Regions from separate parts of the Marinomonas sp. NPDC078689 genome, predicted to be linked through region 3. Evidence: predicted binding sites of a transcription regulator. Region 3 holds the regulator's gene; each other region holds the start of a gene.
What was found. The regulator LexA, encoded in region 3, represses DNA repair genes until DNA is damaged. The targets are predictions, from matches to a motif close to TACTGTNTANNTANACAGTA.
Positions count from the first base shown of each region.

Region 1 (5,907 bases), on a different contig from region 3:
GAGCGTGTAACCATGCAGAAATATCAGCAATCTGTTCCGGACAAACAGAATGAGGCATCTCATAGGTTTTATACTCAACATTAAACCCTTGATCCGTTAACGCTTTTTTCGCGTCCAATGCCAAGCTAGGGGCCACCACAGGATCTTGAGATCCATGATGAATCAAGAAAGGAGTTGTACCATTGTGGCTGCCCGCCGCCGCAGGGACATCAGATTTATTCGCCAGGTAAGTAGATAATGCCATCACTCCTGCCAGTGTATGCTCGGTGGTTAACGCTAGCTGATAAGCAATCACGCCGCCTTGTGAAAAACCGGCCAGAATAATACGAGAAGCATCAATTCCCGATGCGATTTGCGCTTCGATTAAAGCACTGATTTGCTGGCAAGATTCTTCAATATTCAACATATCTACTTTGCGTTCAAGCGTCATTTCATAAATATCATACCAAGCTCGCATCACCATACCGCCATTGACCGTCACTGGGCGCTGCGGTGCATGGGGAAAAACAAAACGCCACTTTTGATCGGGGCGAATTTTTAATGCCGGTACTATGGATTCAAAATCATGCCCATCTGATCCTAATCCATGCAGCCAGATAATCGCTGCATCCGCTGTTTCTGCCGCCTCTACTAATACACAAGGCAACAAATCTGTCATTCTTTACTCCAATAAATACAGGCCCAAACAGTACAGGCAAAAAATAGGCTATAAGGTTAAAAAAAAGCGAACGAGCAGTCTAAACTCGTTCACTTCTTTTTTTAAGCAATGGCCTATTATATCGACAAATATTTATTGTAGATAACTCTTTACTATGACAACTCGACGAGATTAACCCGCCACAGCGTTAATGCTCGGTTGGAAAACGCAAGCCCGTCACCTCTTGCTGATGATTAAGGCGAAACACAACATCAGATCGTTCAGACATGGTAGCCATAAGGTGGCGAGTAAGACGTTCGTAATATTGCATAAAACCTTTCAGCGCTTCTGGCGACATCACTTTGATATCAAGCGTGTCTAATACACCACCATGAATATCATGCAGATGCGCTTCCAGCATGCGCTCTTGTTTATTACGCCATTGATAAACAACATCATAGTCTGGCGCTTCCATCCACATCATAATGTCGATATTCGCGAACAAGTCTTTATAGCCTTCTTGTAAGTGCTGATTAATAAGACTTCGCCACACCCCATCTTGATCTTTGTCTTTTTCCAAACGGTTCATTGGTTGATCCAGTCCATCTCCTAACGCCGATGCGCCAACACACCAGCCTTCAAGAAAGATAACGTCCACTGGACCTTGTACTTCACTCCACAAATGCACCGGTTTTCTATCGTCTAGGGATTTATCAAACGCTGGTAGCTTCATGATTTCGCCATCTTTCAGCGTTCGTAACCGCTCAGAAAGCATCAAGGCCATATCAATATCATGAGTACCAGGCACTCCTCGCGTAGCAAATAGAGGGTGCATGGTCTGCGCATAATGGAGCCGATCTTTGCGCGTTCTGTATAAGTCATCCAAACTGACCACAATACTCTTTATGTCAAAGCCTTTACAAAGCACACGGCTCACGACCCGACTAAAAGTCGTTTTGCCTGACCCCTGCGGCCCGCCAAGACCCACTACTAACGGGCCATTGGCCGACTTCACTTTACTGCTTAACCAAGTTGAGAAAGGTAAGTACAAAGCACCTAATTGATCTACTAACGCATCGCTGGCGTACAAACTTTTTAGAGTTTGCTCAACCTCAAAGCGTAAACGCCCCGCTAACGAGTCTGGCACCTCATGCTTCCAGCCATTTAATAATTTGGGATTTCTATTCATAAGACAGTACCTCCGCATTACTTCAGTAACTATAGCAGCAAGATAAAAATGCGGTTATTTTTTAAGCACTACTCAAACATCATATCAAGCTGCCGGGGCGCGGGAGCGGACAAACGATAGCCCACTCCAATCAGCCGCACTGGACGAGATTGCCTTTGGTAGGCACGCGTTAACAAAGCAACAAAGACCTCTTTCGAAAATCTACTTTGAATCGCTTGCTCTATCGTTGTTTGCTTAAAATCGTTAAATTTCAATTTGAGGTAATACTTGCTCACTTGGGCATCAAAACCACGACCAGCCATGCGCTGATCGAGACTCGCGAGCAACTCAGGCAATTGCGCCAAACACGACTCCAAGGATTGCAGATCTTCGGCAAACGTATGTTCCACAGACACACTCTTCCTCTCACGGGAAGTTTGCACAGGCCGATGATCAATACCAAGGGCATATTGAGACAAGCGAAAAGCCATGCTGCCGAAGTTTTTTTGCAAAATAGAGAAATCGACTTTCTGCAGGTCTGAGCAAACAAACACCCCTAACGCCGCAAGCCGCTCTTGAGAGACCTTGCCAATACCTGAAATGCACTTAACCGGTAATTGCGAGACAAATTCAAACTGTTGGTCTGGGGGAATAGTGGTTAGGCCGTCTGGCTTTTGCCAATCACTGGCGACTTTTGCAATGAATTTGTTGGTCGCCACGCCAGCGGATACAGTGATACCAATTTGCGCCAAAACTTGCTGGCGAATTTGCTCAGCGATTCTCGTCGCACTGCCTTGGCAGGCGTCAGAATCCGTCACATCAAGGTAGGCTTCATCCAAAGAAAGCGGCTCAATAATGTCTGTGTACTGGCGAAAAATGGCATGCATTTGCCGCGAGGCAAGGCGATATTTTTCCATGTTCCCAGGCACGACTATTAAAGCTGGGCACAATCGCTTTGCCACCGCCGTTGGCATTGCAGAGCGAACACCGAAAGAGCGCGCGATATAGTTAGCGGTACTTAATACGCCTCTGGTTTGGGAGGAACCACCAATCGCCAATGGCACTTGGCATAAGCTAGGATCATCGCGCATTTCAATGGCGGCATAAAAGCAATCGGCATCAATGTGAATAATTTTACGTGGGTTAGACATAGTCACGCTCAGGAAAACACTGTATATAAAAACAGTCTACACACTTAGCAAAGCAAAACAACCTAGCGCAATCGAGCCATTGTGCTACCACACCACTTAAAGTAAAAAAGAAAAAACCAAGAGAAAGTATAGATTTCCCAAAAAAACAGCAGAAATTTGCTTATTTACACCAGCAAACATGGACGCTAACAAGCAAAATAGTTTACATTTTGCATCGTATAAAATGCATCAAAGCAAGCCGTGGCCTGCTTCTTGCTTCTTTACACCATTAAATGCACTTTTATACCGTAGAATTATCATGATTTTTTATATAAAACACGACAGGGACACCATTATGACATCAGGTTTTAAATTATTTTCCATCGCCATAATGAGTATAGCGCTTGCGGGTTGTCAGAATTTATTCCAAAGAACAGGCGAAGAGTGCAACACAGTTGGACCTTGTAACGGCAACACAGTCGACGTTGGCAATAACAGCCTGCTCAACACCAACACGCAAAGCCAAGTTCGCCGCGTCGTGAAGCAACCCCCAATTATTGTTAACGCAACCGGTTATGCTGCGGTAAGCACCAGCAAACGTTTTTCTAAGTCTCAGGCTCGCCTTATGGCGCTGCGCAGCTCCACTCTTGATGCTTACCGAAACCTTTCTGAACGTGTCTACGGTTTGAAATTAGACGGTTCAAGCTCCTTGAATAACATGGTGTTACAACACGACGAATTGCGTTCTTACATCGACTCCTACCTTGTCGGCGCTAAGGTCGTATCTCAGCGTGAACACGAAGATGGCACCTTTGAAACAGTGGTTGAAATGGCATTACAGGAAAATTTCCGCGAATGCGTTAGCTCGCCAAGCAATATTGCCAATAACCCACAATGTCAGACACACCAAAATTACAAAACAGTGAACGCCTCTCGCTCGAATTCCACTGCTAATTTCTATACGATTGAATAATGTCTTTCACACGTAAGTATTGTCTGTTTATCGCGCTCTCGGTGCTGTCCATCGCACCCAGCTTTGCGCAATCGGTTACCGCAACCGGGAAGGCCATTGTCTATAATGACGATGTAGACGATGCACGCTATCGAGCAACGCAACAAGCAATCAAACAAGCCGTTCTGCAATCCAGCTCTAGAGTGAGCGTAAATGATCGGCTAAAAAATGGCGATTTGGATTCCGACATACAAATTCGCAGTGCTGGACGCGTTCAACAAGCTAAAATCCTCCATGAAGAGCGCAAAGGTGACTTTCTTACGGTTGTCGCTCGCGTCAATGTCACACCCGATTCTCAGTGCGGCAATGGAGCGACCAACTTCTATCAAAAATCCGTCGGCGTGACGGGCTTTAAACTTCAAGACCCAGAGCAAGCCAGCTTAGGGCGACTCAATAATATTTCTAGGGAGCTTCCTAGAGATCTAGCCAATGCGATCAACAAACAAGGCTTTCTTCGGGCTTTGAACGCAACCAACGTCGCCATTTACCCAGATCTTATTAATGCACCATCGGCGATCAACGACGAAGGCGCGTTAAGCAATGTCACTCGTATCGGCCAGCAGCTGGGCGTACAATATATTATCAGCGGCGTCATTCGTGACATTAGCCCGCTGTATTTAAGAACACCCGATAGTCCCTCTGACAATCAAGAGGATGGTATCCAAAAAGAACGAAACTTCGTCCTAGATCTATACATCTATGACAGTTTCAGCGGCGCACTCTTTTTCCAAAAACGCTACAGCGAAATTGGTGAGTGGGACATCGCAGACAATGCACGTGTAGGCTTTGGCAGTGCCAAGTTCTGGACGGTTCATTACGGTAAAGTGGTCCGAGAGATCTTAAGAGAAAGTGCGATTGATACCAGTGAGAAACTACGCTGCCAACCTTTTATTGCCAGCATATTTCACACCGAAGGCAACCGCGTTCATATTTCTGCCGGCTCTTTATCTGGAATTAAACAAGGCGATAAACTAAGCGTCTACCGTCGCTTTGAAATCCACAATCAAAACCAAACAGCGCAGACACAACTGAATAATGCCAATATCAATGTTACTATCAAGCAAGTGCAACCCAACTTTTCCATTGGTGAGCTTGCCGTTGACGCTCAGATATTAAATGTTCAGCAACAAGATGTTGTGATTGCTTGGTAATTTTCACACTAACGCTATTTTTATAAAGCGATTTTATATACTTTAGGATAAACACAATGAACAACGAATTACTTCACCACCTAGAACAACGCATTAACGAAGCTGTTGAAGAAATCTCTTCTCTACGTCAGAAAATTTCTGAACTAGAAATGCAGAACTACGAGCTAAGCGAAGGCAAAAGTGAATTAGAAACCATGCTAACTCAAAAATCTGAACAGCAATCAAACTGGGAATCTTCTTTATCTGAGATGCTAAACCGTCTTAACCAATTGGATAATAAACAATGAGATCTTTACTCTTTGCCACTTTAGTTTTCTTCTGCGGAAGCGCAATTGCTGAAGAAGGACAAGTTGCAAGCTTATTGAGCTTTGAAGCAACGGCCGCTCGTCCTTCAACAGACAATGATACCGGCAGCACAACCTCTATTCTGAGAACCATGATGGAATTCACAACACCATCTAACTTCTCTATGTACGGTGGTTTTGCTTTTTCATTGGGTGATGACCCTGAAAGTGCGATTGCTTTAGGTGGCCGCTACTACAGCGCCACCCCTGCATTCCAAATAATACCAGGCTCTCCAATGTGGTCTTATATTGGCCTTGGTGTCGACTTTTTTGACGACAATGTTTATTACCCAGAAGCAGGGTTTCGCATTGCAACATCGAATACAAGTCGATTGGATGTCTTTGTAAAACTGTTAAACAGTAGCAGCGCCAAATACGATCAACACGTGATGGTCGGAGCTGGACTTACTTTCTAAGCAATATGAAATTAATGTCTAGCTTATTTATCTGCTTATTGGCTGCCTC
Region 1 is NZ_JBITUJ010000009.1:88,952-94,858, reverse strand. It holds gene ACIGBN_RS14595 (alpha/beta hydrolase) at 1-658, opposite strand, end outside; gene ACIGBN_RS14590 (hypothetical protein) at 846-1,826, opposite strand; gene dinB (DNA polymerase IV) at 1,895-2,956, opposite strand; gene ACIGBN_RS14580 (LPP20 family lipoprotein) at 3,291-3,908, shown strand; gene ACIGBN_RS14575 (flagellar assembly protein T N-terminal domain-containing protein) at 3,908-5,098, shown strand; gene ACIGBN_RS14570 (cell division protein ZapB) at 5,155-5,385, shown strand; gene ACIGBN_RS14565 (hypothetical protein) at 5,382-5,858, shown strand; gene ACIGBN_RS14560 (hypothetical protein) at 5,873-5,907, shown strand, end outside.
Region 1: a site for LexA is predicted at 2,974-2,993, ahead of dinB (DNA polymerase IV). Genes of this name have one in related genera too.

Region 2 (5,907 bases), on a different contig from region 3:
AATACGGATTTTTTCTTCGCATCCCCACACCGCTTGCTCAAGATCTAATTCTAGGGTGTAACGTAAATCAGAACCACGGCGTGTACGACTTTGACCGCCGCCACCTCCGCCACCGAAAATGTCACCAAACACATCGCCAAAGATATCGCTAAAACCACCCGCGCCAGCACCGCCGCCGTAGCCGCCGCCTTGACCATTTACACCTTCGTGCCCAAAGCGGTCATACGCTTCACGCTTCTCTTCAGAAGATAAAATCTCGTAGGCTTCTGCTACTTCTTTGAATTTATCCAGAGCTTCTGGATTGTCTGGGTTCTTATCCGGATGGTACTTATTCGCTAAGGAGCGATAAGCTTTTTTGATGTCTTTTTTATCCGCGCCTTTGGCCACCCCAAGAACGTCGTAATAGTCTCTTTTGCTCATCGCTGGCATTCCTGAATAGATAAAGTCTGAATTGAAAAATTTGAATAGATATCCGTGTATCTGCGCCCCTATTCACTGGTCTACAAATAGCAAAACACGGTCCTAAAACCGTGTTCGCTATAGCAACCCTTAAAACTAGGGTGACGAAAAAAAGCGTTACGGCTTATTTTTTGTCGTCTTTTACTTCTTCGAATTCAGCGTCTACTGCATCATCCTGAGCTTTACCAGAAGCGGCTTCTTCAGCACCTGGTTGAGCGCCAGCTTGAGCACCTTCTGCTTCAGCGTACATCTTCTGAGCTAAAGAGCCAGATGCTTGAGTCAACGCATTGGTTTTCTCTTCGATCTTCTCTTTGTCGTTAGATGTTAACGCTTCTTCAAGTTCAGTGATCGCTGTTTCAATCGCTGTTTTCTCTTCTTCTGTTGCTTTATCGCCAGCATCAGTCAACGTTTTACGAGTCGCGTGGATCATGCCATCTGCTGTGTTGCGAACCTGTACAAGTTCTTCGAACTTGCGATCTTCTTCCGCGTTAGCTTCAGCATCCTGAACCATTTTTTCCACTTCTTCATCGCTTAGACCAGAAGATGCTTTGATCACGATAGACTGTTCTTTGCCTGTCGCTTTGTCTTTCGCAGACACGCTCAAGATACCGTTGGCATCAAGATCGAAGCTTACTTCGATTTGTGGCACACCACGTGGAGCAGGTGGAATGTCAGCCAAGTCGAAACGACCTAGAGATTTGTTCTGAGACGCTTGTTTACGCTCACCTTGCAATGCATGGATAGTCACTGCATTTTGGTTGTCTTCAGCGGTCGAGAAAGTTTGCGATTTCTTAGTCGGAATCGTTGTGTTTTTCTCGATCAAGGCCGTCATTACACCACCCATAGTCTCGATACCTAGAGACAGTGGAGTCACGTCTAGAAGAAGCACGTCTTTTACATCACCAGAAAGTACCGCACCTTGAATAGAAGCACCGATTGCTACGGCTTCATCAGGGTTTACGTCTTTACGTGGCTCTTTACCGAAGAATTCAGTTACTTTCGCTTGCACAAGAGGCATACGAGTTTGACCACCAACCAAGATAACTTCGTCGATGTCAGAAGCAGAAAGGTCTGCGTCTTTCAATGCTTGGCGGCAAGGCTCAAGAGAGTTAAGAACTAGCTCTTCAACCAAAGACTCCAACTTAGAACGAGTCAATTTCACGTTCAAGTGTTTAGGACCTGATGCGTCAGCCGTGATGTAAGGTAAGTTCACTTCAGTTTGTGAAGAAGAAGACAATTCAACTTTCGCTTTCTCACCCGCTTCTTTCAAACGTTGTAGCGCTAGTGGATCGTTGTGTAGATCGATACCAGTGTCTTTCTTGAACTCAGCCGCTAGGAATTCGATAACGCGCATGTCGAAATCTTCACCACCTAGGAAAGTATCACCGTTTGTAGACAATACTTCGAATTGCTTCTCGCCATCAACGTCAGCAATTTCGATGATAGAGATATCGAACGTACCACCACCAAGGTCATAAACCGCGATAGTAGAGTCGCCGCTGCTCTTGTCTAGGCCGTAAGCCAATGCTGCTGCTGTTGGCTCGTTGATAATACGTTTAACTTCTAGGCCTGCAATTTTACCCGCGTCTTTTGTTGCTTGACGCTGAGAATCGTTGAAGTAAGCAGGAACCGTGATAACCGCTTCTGTTACTTTCTCGCCTAGGTAATCTTCAGCTGTTTTCTTCATTTTCTTAAGAACTTCAGCGGAAATTTGTGGCGGTGCTTTCTTCTCGCCTTTAATTTCTACCCAAGCGTCGCCGTTATCCGCAGCTACGATTTTGTAAGGCACCATTGAGATGTCTTTTTGTACCACTTTGTCTTCAAAGCGACGACCGATCAAACGCTTAACCGCAAACAAGGTATTGGTTGGGTTGGTGACAGCCTGACGCTTAGCGGATTGACCCACTAATACTTCGCCATCTTCTGCAAATGCAACGATGGATGGTGTGGTGCGATCGCCTTCAGCGTTTTCAATTACGCGAGCTTTTTCGCCATCTAGTACAGCAACACAAGAGTTTGTTGTACCTAAGTCAATACCAATGATTCTACCCATGGTGTGTCTCTCCTATAAATTCGTTTATTTCAATGATAATTCTGTATTTGGGTACGCTTTTGAGCTTTTCAACCGATCAGTGTCAAAAAAATGACGGTCTTTATGCTGCGCTCGAAACAACGACCATCGCTGGGCGTAATAAGCGGCCATGAAGCGTATAACCCTTCTGCACAACATCCATCACGGTGTTCGGCTCTAACTCAGGGTTTGGCACCATAGTAATGGCTTGGTGCAACTCTGGAGTGAACGGTTCGCCATGTGGATCAACTTGCTTCACTTCAAAGCGAGCCAAGGTTTCCAACAAGTCTTTCAACGTTAACTCAACACCTTCACGAACCGGGTCAGATTCGCCAGTCTCAGGCGCGGACGTTAGCGCTCGCTCAAGATTGTCAGCGACATTGATGATAGATTTGGCGAATTTTTCTAGGCCAAATTTATGCGCTTTCTCAACATCTAGCTCTGCACGTCTGCGAACATTTTGTGCATCCGCTTGAGCACGAAGTGCCGCTTCTTTGTACTGCGCGGCTTCTTCCAATGCTTTAGCAAGCTCTTCACTTTCAGGCGTTTCTTCTAGAAGCTCTGCTTCAGGCTCTAAAAGCTCTTCTGTTGCTTGATTTTCTGCTTCGCTATTCAAATCTTGCTCCGCTTCTAAATTAGAATTTTTTTGCTGATCACTCATTTCTTCACTCCAAATAACAGAAAGTATTCTCTAACTGTGTTGGCTATATGGGGCCAGCTTTTTACCTTTCAACAGTAAAACCTCATAAATTTAATGGGAATGGCAAGAAGATGTGAATACAGAGGCAGAGTGATGGCTAAGATCACAATAATAACCTGTTGTTGTGCTAAAAATGACAGTGAACAGAATTAACAGAACTGGCTCAATTTCACCTTCCTTAGGCTCTGAATAATGATCTTTTCGACTCATTAGGCACGACGGTGCGCGGTTTAATTGTATTAAATCCACATTAATTTTCTTCTCCTACTTGTCAAAAAATGACAAACTACTGTATAAATAACCATATAAAATTTTTTCCTCATGTGGAGCGTATTATGCTAACAAGCATCGCTATATCCAATTTTGCCATTGTTGACACCTTAGATTTGGAATTCAAAACAGGCATGACTGTGATCTCCGGTGAAACCGGCGCCGGCAAATCCATTATGGTAGACGCCTTGTCGCTTTGCTTAGGTGGCAGAACCGATGCTGCGGTGGTTCGACACGGGGAAAAAAAGGCCGATATTAGCGCGACGTTTGATATTACGCAGTACCCTCATGTATTCAATTGGCTAGAAGAGCGCGATCTAGATCAGGATCAGCACTGCATATTACGCCGCGTTATTAGCAAAGAAGGTCGTTCTAAAGCTTATATCAATGGTCGCCCTTGTACGCTCTCGGATTTAAAAGAAGCGGGCAGTCATTTGGTCGATATTCATGGCCAACACGAACATCAATCTTTACTTAAAAAGAGCGCCCAGCGACAACAAGTCGACGAATTCGGCCAATTAACGGAGCTCGCAAAACAAGTCAGCCAGCAATACAGCGTATGGCGACAACTAAGAGAAGCCCTCGCCGCACAACAAAACCGCTCTTCTGAACAAGAAGCAAAAATTCAGCTATTGGCGTATCAGTCCCAAGAATTAGAACAACTCGATTTAAAAGAAGGCGAGATTATCGAGCTTGAAAACGAGCAAGCGTTCTTGGCCAATATCGCAGACTCCCAGCAAAAAGCGTATCAAGTCAGCGGCATATTAATTGATAGCGATGAGGGCACCGTTTGCTCATTGCTCAACCAAGCAGTGCAAAGCGCCAGCCAAATAGCCCCCGCAACCAAAGAGCTAGAAGAAGCGCTTGAAATGATGAATGCAGCGCTCATTCAAGCCCAAGAGGCGGCCGACAGCCTGCATCACTATCAAGACACATTAGAGCAAAACCCAGAGCGACTCAGTGAGATAGAGCAACGCCTTACTGACATCTACGACACAGCACGCAAACACAAGGTACTGCCAGAAGCTTTATTAATATTGCGAGAGTCCGTGGACGCTGAGCTGGCCTTGCTGCAAGGCAGCGAAGAAACCATTGACCAGCTCAAAGAAAGCGAAGAGCGCGCCTATGAAACTCTCACGGCGCTCGCGACCACATTGACAGAAAAACGCATGGCAGCGAAAGACCTTCTCGCAAGGCAAGTCGAAGAACAAATACATGGGCTCGGCATGCCCCACGCACGCTTTTTCATTGATTGCCAACCACTTAATCAAGTGTCTGCGAATGGTTTTGAAGACATTGAATACATGATTGCATCGAACCCTGGACAGCCCGCGCAACCATTACGGAAAGTCGCGTCTGGCGGGGAATTGTCACGGATAAGCTTAGGCATTCAAGTCGTCACCGCGCACACCTCAGTGATTCCTACCTTGGTATTTGACGAGGTGGATGTCGGTATAAGTGGAGGGATTGCGGAAGTGGTCGGGCGCATGTTGCGCTCGGTAGGGAAACGAGGACAAGTTTTCTGTGTAACACATTTGGCGCAAGTGGCGGCCCAAGGCAATCAGCATTTGCGAGTGAGTAAGCAAGTAGCCAATGAGGCGACGTCGTCACAAGTGTCTCAATTACAAGATACTGAGCGCACGCAGGAAATTGCGCGCTTACTGGGAGGTCTCGAGTTAACCGAACAAACGTTAGCTCACGCTAAAGAAATGCTTGGTAACGTGCATTTACAATAAAAAATAAGCGGATAAGGGCACTGTGTCATTATCCGCTCATTTTTCTGGGCAGCCCTTTATTTCTTCTTTGGGCGCACGTAAATGATCAAGCTGTGATCTTCAATCTCAAAACCATGCTCTTCTGCGATTTCATGCTGACGTTTTTCAATCACTGGATCAACAAACTCAATCACTCGACCTGACTCCAAGCAAATCATGTGGTCATGATGTTCGCCTTTTGCCAATTCAAATACCGCAGTACCCGCTTCAAAATGGTGGCGCATAACCAAGCCTGCAGATTCAAACTGAGTCAAAACACGATAAACTGTTGCTAAACCGACATCTTCACCTTGATCTAGCAAAGTACGGTAAACATCATCGGCACTGAAATGACGATCACCAGCATTCTCTAGAATTTGTAAAATTTTCACTCGCGGCAAGGTAACTTTGAGTCCCGCTTTCTTTAGTTCTTGATTTTCGCTAGTCATGAGTCATTCTCTATTCGATCTTGTTGATAATTACTTTATCATTAGCATACCTGAGTTAGGATGATACAAATGAAAAAATCAATATTAGTAATATGCGCCCTATTTTCTCTAAGCGCATGCAGTTTATTTCCGCCTCCATATAAGGCTACCGTAACGCAAGGCAACTTCATTACGAAGGAACAGCTCTCTCAGTTAAAAGTGGGC
Region 2 is NZ_JBITUJ010000001.1:39,553-45,459, reverse strand. It holds gene dnaJ (molecular chaperone DnaJ) at 1-420, opposite strand, end outside; gene dnaK (molecular chaperone DnaK) at 584-2,512, opposite strand; gene grpE (nucleotide exchange factor GrpE) at 2,613-3,191, opposite strand; gene recN (DNA repair protein RecN) at 3,566-5,236, shown strand; gene fur (ferric iron uptake transcriptional regulator) at 5,293-5,703, opposite strand; gene ACIGBN_RS00170 (outer membrane protein assembly factor BamE) at 5,773-5,907, shown strand, end outside.
Region 2: a site for LexA is predicted at 3,518-3,537, ahead of recN (DNA repair protein RecN). Genes of this name have one in related genera too.

Region 3 (5,907 bases):
AAGTCGCCACAACTCAACACACTGCTCCAGTCGGCCTAAAATCACCCCCAAAATCGGCTGCCAAGTTTCGGCCGTTTCGGGCGTCACTCCCATCCCTTCATTTTGTTTGGTCTTTTTACACTCATCCTGAATACTTTCAATATTATTGAAGAGTTTTTGGTATGAGGTCTGCAAACTATACGCCAGCTGGCGCAACTCATCGGGAATAACCCCAAATTCAAAGCGATGCTGATTGTTATCCTGATCCAAGCCCAAACCTTGAATATAAGGCGCTAAACCTTGTTGTGCATACTGAATAAAATTCACAATGGCTTGGATTTGCTGAGGAATTTTAAGCAACAACTGCCCGGTCAAACTGACATCGTCGGTCAACTCTTGCTTTAAGTTCACCAGATTTTTTTCTAACTGTCGTAACCAAGTAATACTTTGCTGCAAGCGCACTTCATGACGGAAATGACCAATGGCTTTATCTGGTAGGTGATGTCCTTCATCAAAAACATAAATCGTTTCTTTAGGCGGCGTTAGAATAGCACCGCCACCAAGGGAAAGATCCGCCAACACCAAATCATGGTTAGCAACAATCACGTCGGCATCTTCAATCTCACCGCGGGCTTTGAAAAATGGGCAAGCAGAATAATTCGCACAATTGCGATTGGTACACTGCTGATGATCCGTGGTCAGACGGCGCCAATCCTGATCGCGGATAATGCCTTCCCAGTTGTCTTTGTCGCCATCCCACTCACCTTTAGACAAGGCAAGATCCATCTCTTGATAAAGCGGCGTATTCACATCATCAACCTGCAAATGCTGCTCAAACAAACCGGCAAACATGTCTTCCATGCCCTGCTCTTCTGTGCTCAAAAACCCTTCAAGGTTATTCAAACAAAGATAGCGCCCACGCCCTTTTGCCAAGGTGTATTTAAAGCTTAAAGCCGTGTGTTCCAGTAAATTAGGCAATTCCTTGTGCAGAATCTGCTCTTGCAACGCCACGGTAGCCGTCGAAATAATCAACTTGAGGCCACGCGCCTTCGCAATCGGAATCGCCGCAAGGCAATAGGATAAAGTTTTACCCGTACCCGTACCGGCCTCAACCACAGCCACGTGCTTTTCACCTAAGCGTTCACCTTCGCTGTCTTGTTTAATATTCCCCAAGGTGCGAGCGATCGCGCCGATCATCTGACGCTGACCAACCCTAGGTTTATGGGACTTTGCTTCCAGTGAGGCGCGGTAAGCAAGATGAATTTGTGTTTTTAGTTCGTCTGAAAGCATTTAAATTATTGAGTATCTTGAATAATGCTGTATATAATAACAGTTACTGTATAAACAACCAGATGGCGCTATGATTAAATTAACCAACAGACAATCTGACGTACTAGAAACCATTCGCGAATTTATTAGCGAGACTGGCTTTCCTCCGACACGCGCAGAAATCGCCAGCCGCCTAGGATTCAAATCCCCTAATGCCGCTGAAGAACACCTGAAGGCTCTTGCCAAGAAAGGCGCAATCGAAATGCTTTCTGGGGCATCACGCGGCATCCGCTTACTTGAAGAGCCAGCCCCCGCCGAAAACATCGAGCCTGGGCTGCCTGTTATTGGTAAAGTCGCCGCCGGCTTCCCGATTCTTGCCCAAGAAAACATTGCGTCTCACGTCAATGTTCCTGCCGCCATGTTCTCACCTAAAGCAGACTATCTTCTGTCTGTCTCAGGCACCAGTATGAAAAATATTGGCATTATGGAAGGCGACTTACTTGCCGTGCACAAAACAACCGCCATACGAGACGGGCAAATCGTTGTTGCGCGCATTGGAGAAGAAGTCACTGTAAAACGCTTCTTTCAAAAAGGCAGCATTATCCGCTTAGCACCAGAGAATGAAGATTTTGACGACATCATTGTGGACTTAGAAAGCGAAGAGTTTGCCATTGAAGGACTCTCCGTTGGCGTCATTCGCCAAACCATCTAACTAAGCCAGCAAAACACAAAAAAGGCGAAGCAAACACTTCGCCTTTTTTAATGGAGAATTTTTGGCCTTAGATCCATATCGTCTAGATGTTCTGTTTCATCGCCAAACGTTGGCTCTTCTGAATAAACAAAATCAATGCCGGCATGAAACATACATTTAGCCAATTCAAAATAACGTTCTTTAAGATAATCTTTAGTATCGTCCGAAATGCTCAATGTGGCCAAAGGCTCGGTCGTCTCGCCTTCGTCGCCCACCGGACGTAACACAATATCACCGTTATCCAGCTCAACTATTTCGAGATAAGATTCTTTCATATTTAATACTCTGAGGACTCTTCTCTAAAACGCAACACCAACTCCGTCAGCTTTGATAAAAACAAATTAATCGATGCGCCGTCATCTCCACCACGACCAATCAAATTTGCCTCACTGGCTTTCGCAAACATCGATGAACGACATTCGAATTGAACCAAGTAAGCTTGCTCCAATTGATTTAACCAAGAATTTGGCTGTGACGACAAGTCTTGCAATTCTGCTAATACAGGCACCACAACACCGTTAGCTTGCGCTTCTCTTAGTAAACTCTCTAGCTGCAAGCCAGAGGCGAGCTGGTACGCCAGACTCACCTCTTGCAACAAACCATTCAGCGCACTTCGCAAATGAAAGATGGCCGCGCTTTCTAGCCCTACGCTCAACCAAGACTCATTTCCGTCTTGGCTTTGGCGTAGGAAGCGACGCGCCGAATCTAATTTTTGGTTGGTGAGACTCGCCGGAGTCGCCGCACTCATTTCTTTTTCTTCCCTTCTTCGATCACCCACTGCTTACCAACATAAAATGCTTTCCAGCCCGTTGGTTTGCCTTCTTCCTCGGTCATCACGTATTGTTCTTTGGTTTTACGACTGTAACGAACAATGGTCGGGCGTCCTTCTGCATCCATCACTGGCGCAGTAGAGAAAAAGTGATATTTAGGGTCAATTTGTTCCATGTAAGGCAACAACTCTTTCACCAAGGGTGCTCGAGTTTCTCGCTTACGTGGAAATTGGCTCGCCGCCAAGAACAGACCAGTTGCCCCATCGCGCAGCACATAATGGTCTTCTACTTTCTGACAAGCAAGGTCAGGCATAGGCACAGGGTCCATTTTCGGTGGCGCCGCTTCGCCGCTTTTCAGCAACTTACGCGTGTTTTTACAATCTTCGCTGGTACAGCCAAAATACTTACCAAATCGTCCAGTTTTAAGCTGCATCTCTGAGCCACACTTGTCGCACTCAAGCACAGGACCATCGTAGCCTTTAATTTTAAAGGTACCTTCTTCCACTTCGTAACCTGGGCAAGTCGGGTTATTACCACAGACATGCAGCTTACGATGTTCGTCCATCAAGTAGCTGTCCATTGCAGAACTACAGATACTACAACGGCGCTTGTTAATCAGTGCTTTAGATTCCGCTTCGTCGTCATCAACGGCCACGGCTTCTTCACCACGAGTTAGATTGATCGTTGCTTTACAACGCTCTTTCGGTGGTAATGCGTAACCAGAACACGACATAAACACACCCGTACTCGCGGTACGAATCTGCATTGGACGTGAACAAGTCGGACATTCGATGTCCGTTGGTGTTGGTGCATTCAGCAGCATCCCCTCTTCTGGGTCTTCTGCTTTCGCCAACACACTGCTAAATCCTTGATAAAAGGCATTCAGCGCTTCAATCCAGTTCTCGCGACCTTCTGCGACTTCATCAAGCTGCTCTTCCATTTGCGCGGTAAAACTGTAATTCATTAAGGAGTGGAAACTCCCTACTAGCCTCTCGGTGACAATGTCGCCCATTTTTTCGGCATAAAAACGACGGTTTTCAACGCGAACATAACCACGATCTTGGATGGTAGAAATAATCGAGGCGTAGGTAGATGGTCGGCCGATGCCACGCTTTTCAAGCTCTTTTACCAAACTCGCTTCACTAAAGCGCGCTGACGGCTTAGTAAAGTGCTGTTCTGGCAACAAGGACTCAAGAGACAAGGTCTCGCCTTTTGATACATCAGGCAGAATATTGTCATCGCCTTTTTTCACAACACCCTGCATCGCACGAGTGTAACCATCAAAACGTAAAATACGCCCTTTGGCCTTAAACTCATAATCGCCGGCGGTTACCGTCACCGTGGTGGAGGTGTAAAGCGCTGGAGTCATCTGACACGCCATAAACTGTGCACGAATCAACTCATACAGGCGGTGAGCGTCTTTCTCCATGCTTAGCAGGTCTTCTTGACGCACACTGACATCAGAAGGACGAATCGCCTCGTGGGCCTCTTGAGCGCCTTCTTTGCTGCTGTATCGAATCGGTTCTTCTGGCAAATAGTCTTTGCCGAACTTCTCAACAATGTAACCACGCAAGGCATCAACCGCTTCCAAACTCAAATTGGTCGAGTCGGTACGCATGTAAGTGATGTAACCCGCTTCGTACAAACGCTGAGCCAACATCATGGTTTTCTTCACGCCATAACCAAGACGAGTGCTGGCGGCTTGCTGCAACGTCGAGGTAATAAACGGAGCGGAAGGCTTGCTGCTAGTCGGCTTGTCTTCGCGATTGCTGACCAGATACTGAGCGCCGTTCAAACGCGCGACATGCTCATCAGATTGCGCCTGGCTTTCAGGACGGTATTCTTTGCCCTGATATTTTACCGCGGCAAATTTGATTGTGTCTTTGGCTGGCGTGGTGAGCTCTGCGTCCAATTCCCAAAATTCATCAGGAACAAAAGCACGAATTTCTTTTTCTCGCTCTACGATCAAGCGCACCGCAACCGACTGAACGCGACCTGCGGACAAGCCACGAGCCACTTTCGCCCACAATAATGGCGAGACCATGAAGCCAACAACGCGATCTAAGAAACGACGCGCTTGCTGTGCATTTACACGGTTCATATCCAGTTCGGATGGGGTTTCAAACGCCGCTTGAATGGCTTTTTTAGTAATCTCGTTAAACACCACGCGTTTATAGCGACTGTCGTCGCCACCGATGGCTTCACGAAGGTGCCATGCAATGGCCTCACCCTCTCTATCCAAATCGGTTGCGAGATAAATAGTGTCAGCATTTTTAGCAAGGCGGCGTAATTCATCCACCACCTTTTCTTTACCTGGAAGCACTTCGTAATGCGCTTCCCAGTTATTTTCAGGGTCGACACCCATGCGCGAAATCAACTGCTGACGAGATTTGCGACGCTTGTGCTCAACCTTTTCTTCCGGGCTCATCTTTCGCGTCAGGGCCGCTTGTTTTGCGCGCTCCTGCGGAGTTGATTTTGCTGTTGTACCCGAAGGTAAGTCTCGAATGTGTCCCACACTCGATTTAACAACATAATCGTTGCCTAGGTATTTATTGATGGTTTTCGCCTTAGCGGGCGATTCCACGATAACCAGTGATTTTCCCATTGAACTGTATAAGCCTTATTAAGTCCGTCTGCAAAATGTATGTACGTCTGCAAATCTACGTGAGTGTAGTTTAGCCTTTCGGGGCGCTGATATTAAGCAAACACCTTTTATATGACAAGCGATCACTGTATTGTTTCTCACATTATCGCTTGCTGAATCCAGTATTTCTTATTTAACATACTGAATTCATTGCTTAAGGACAATCATGGCACTCCTACAAATTCTTACAATTGCTATTTTAATGATTATTGTGGTGCTTTCCGTCGTCATTGGTTCACGCGCGCACCAAAAAGAAAAAGAACAGACCGAACGTCGTTTTAGACAACTTCAGTTATCCAATCGAGCGGATCGCGTGGAGTACCATTTACAAAGTCTAAAAGACATTGATACGGACACCATTGCCAGTGACGCCCTGTACGATTATTACATTGATACCTTGCGCGAATTATTACAATACACAGACGACGTCGAACGCACAGAAGTTCGCATTGCCAAAGCAGAAGACGATCGCAATGCAGAACCCATTGAATTCA
Region 3 is NZ_JBITUJ010000003.1:256,789-262,695, forward strand. It holds gene dinG (ATP-dependent DNA helicase DinG) at 1-1,269, opposite strand, end outside; gene lexA (transcriptional repressor LexA) at 1,340-1,960, shown strand; gene ACIGBN_RS07430 (hypothetical protein) at 2,008-2,274, opposite strand; gene ACIGBN_RS07435 (DUF6586 family protein) at 2,277-2,747, opposite strand; gene topA (type I DNA topoisomerase) at 2,744-5,374, opposite strand; gene ACIGBN_RS07445 (DNA topoisomerase I) at 5,580-5,907, shown strand, end outside.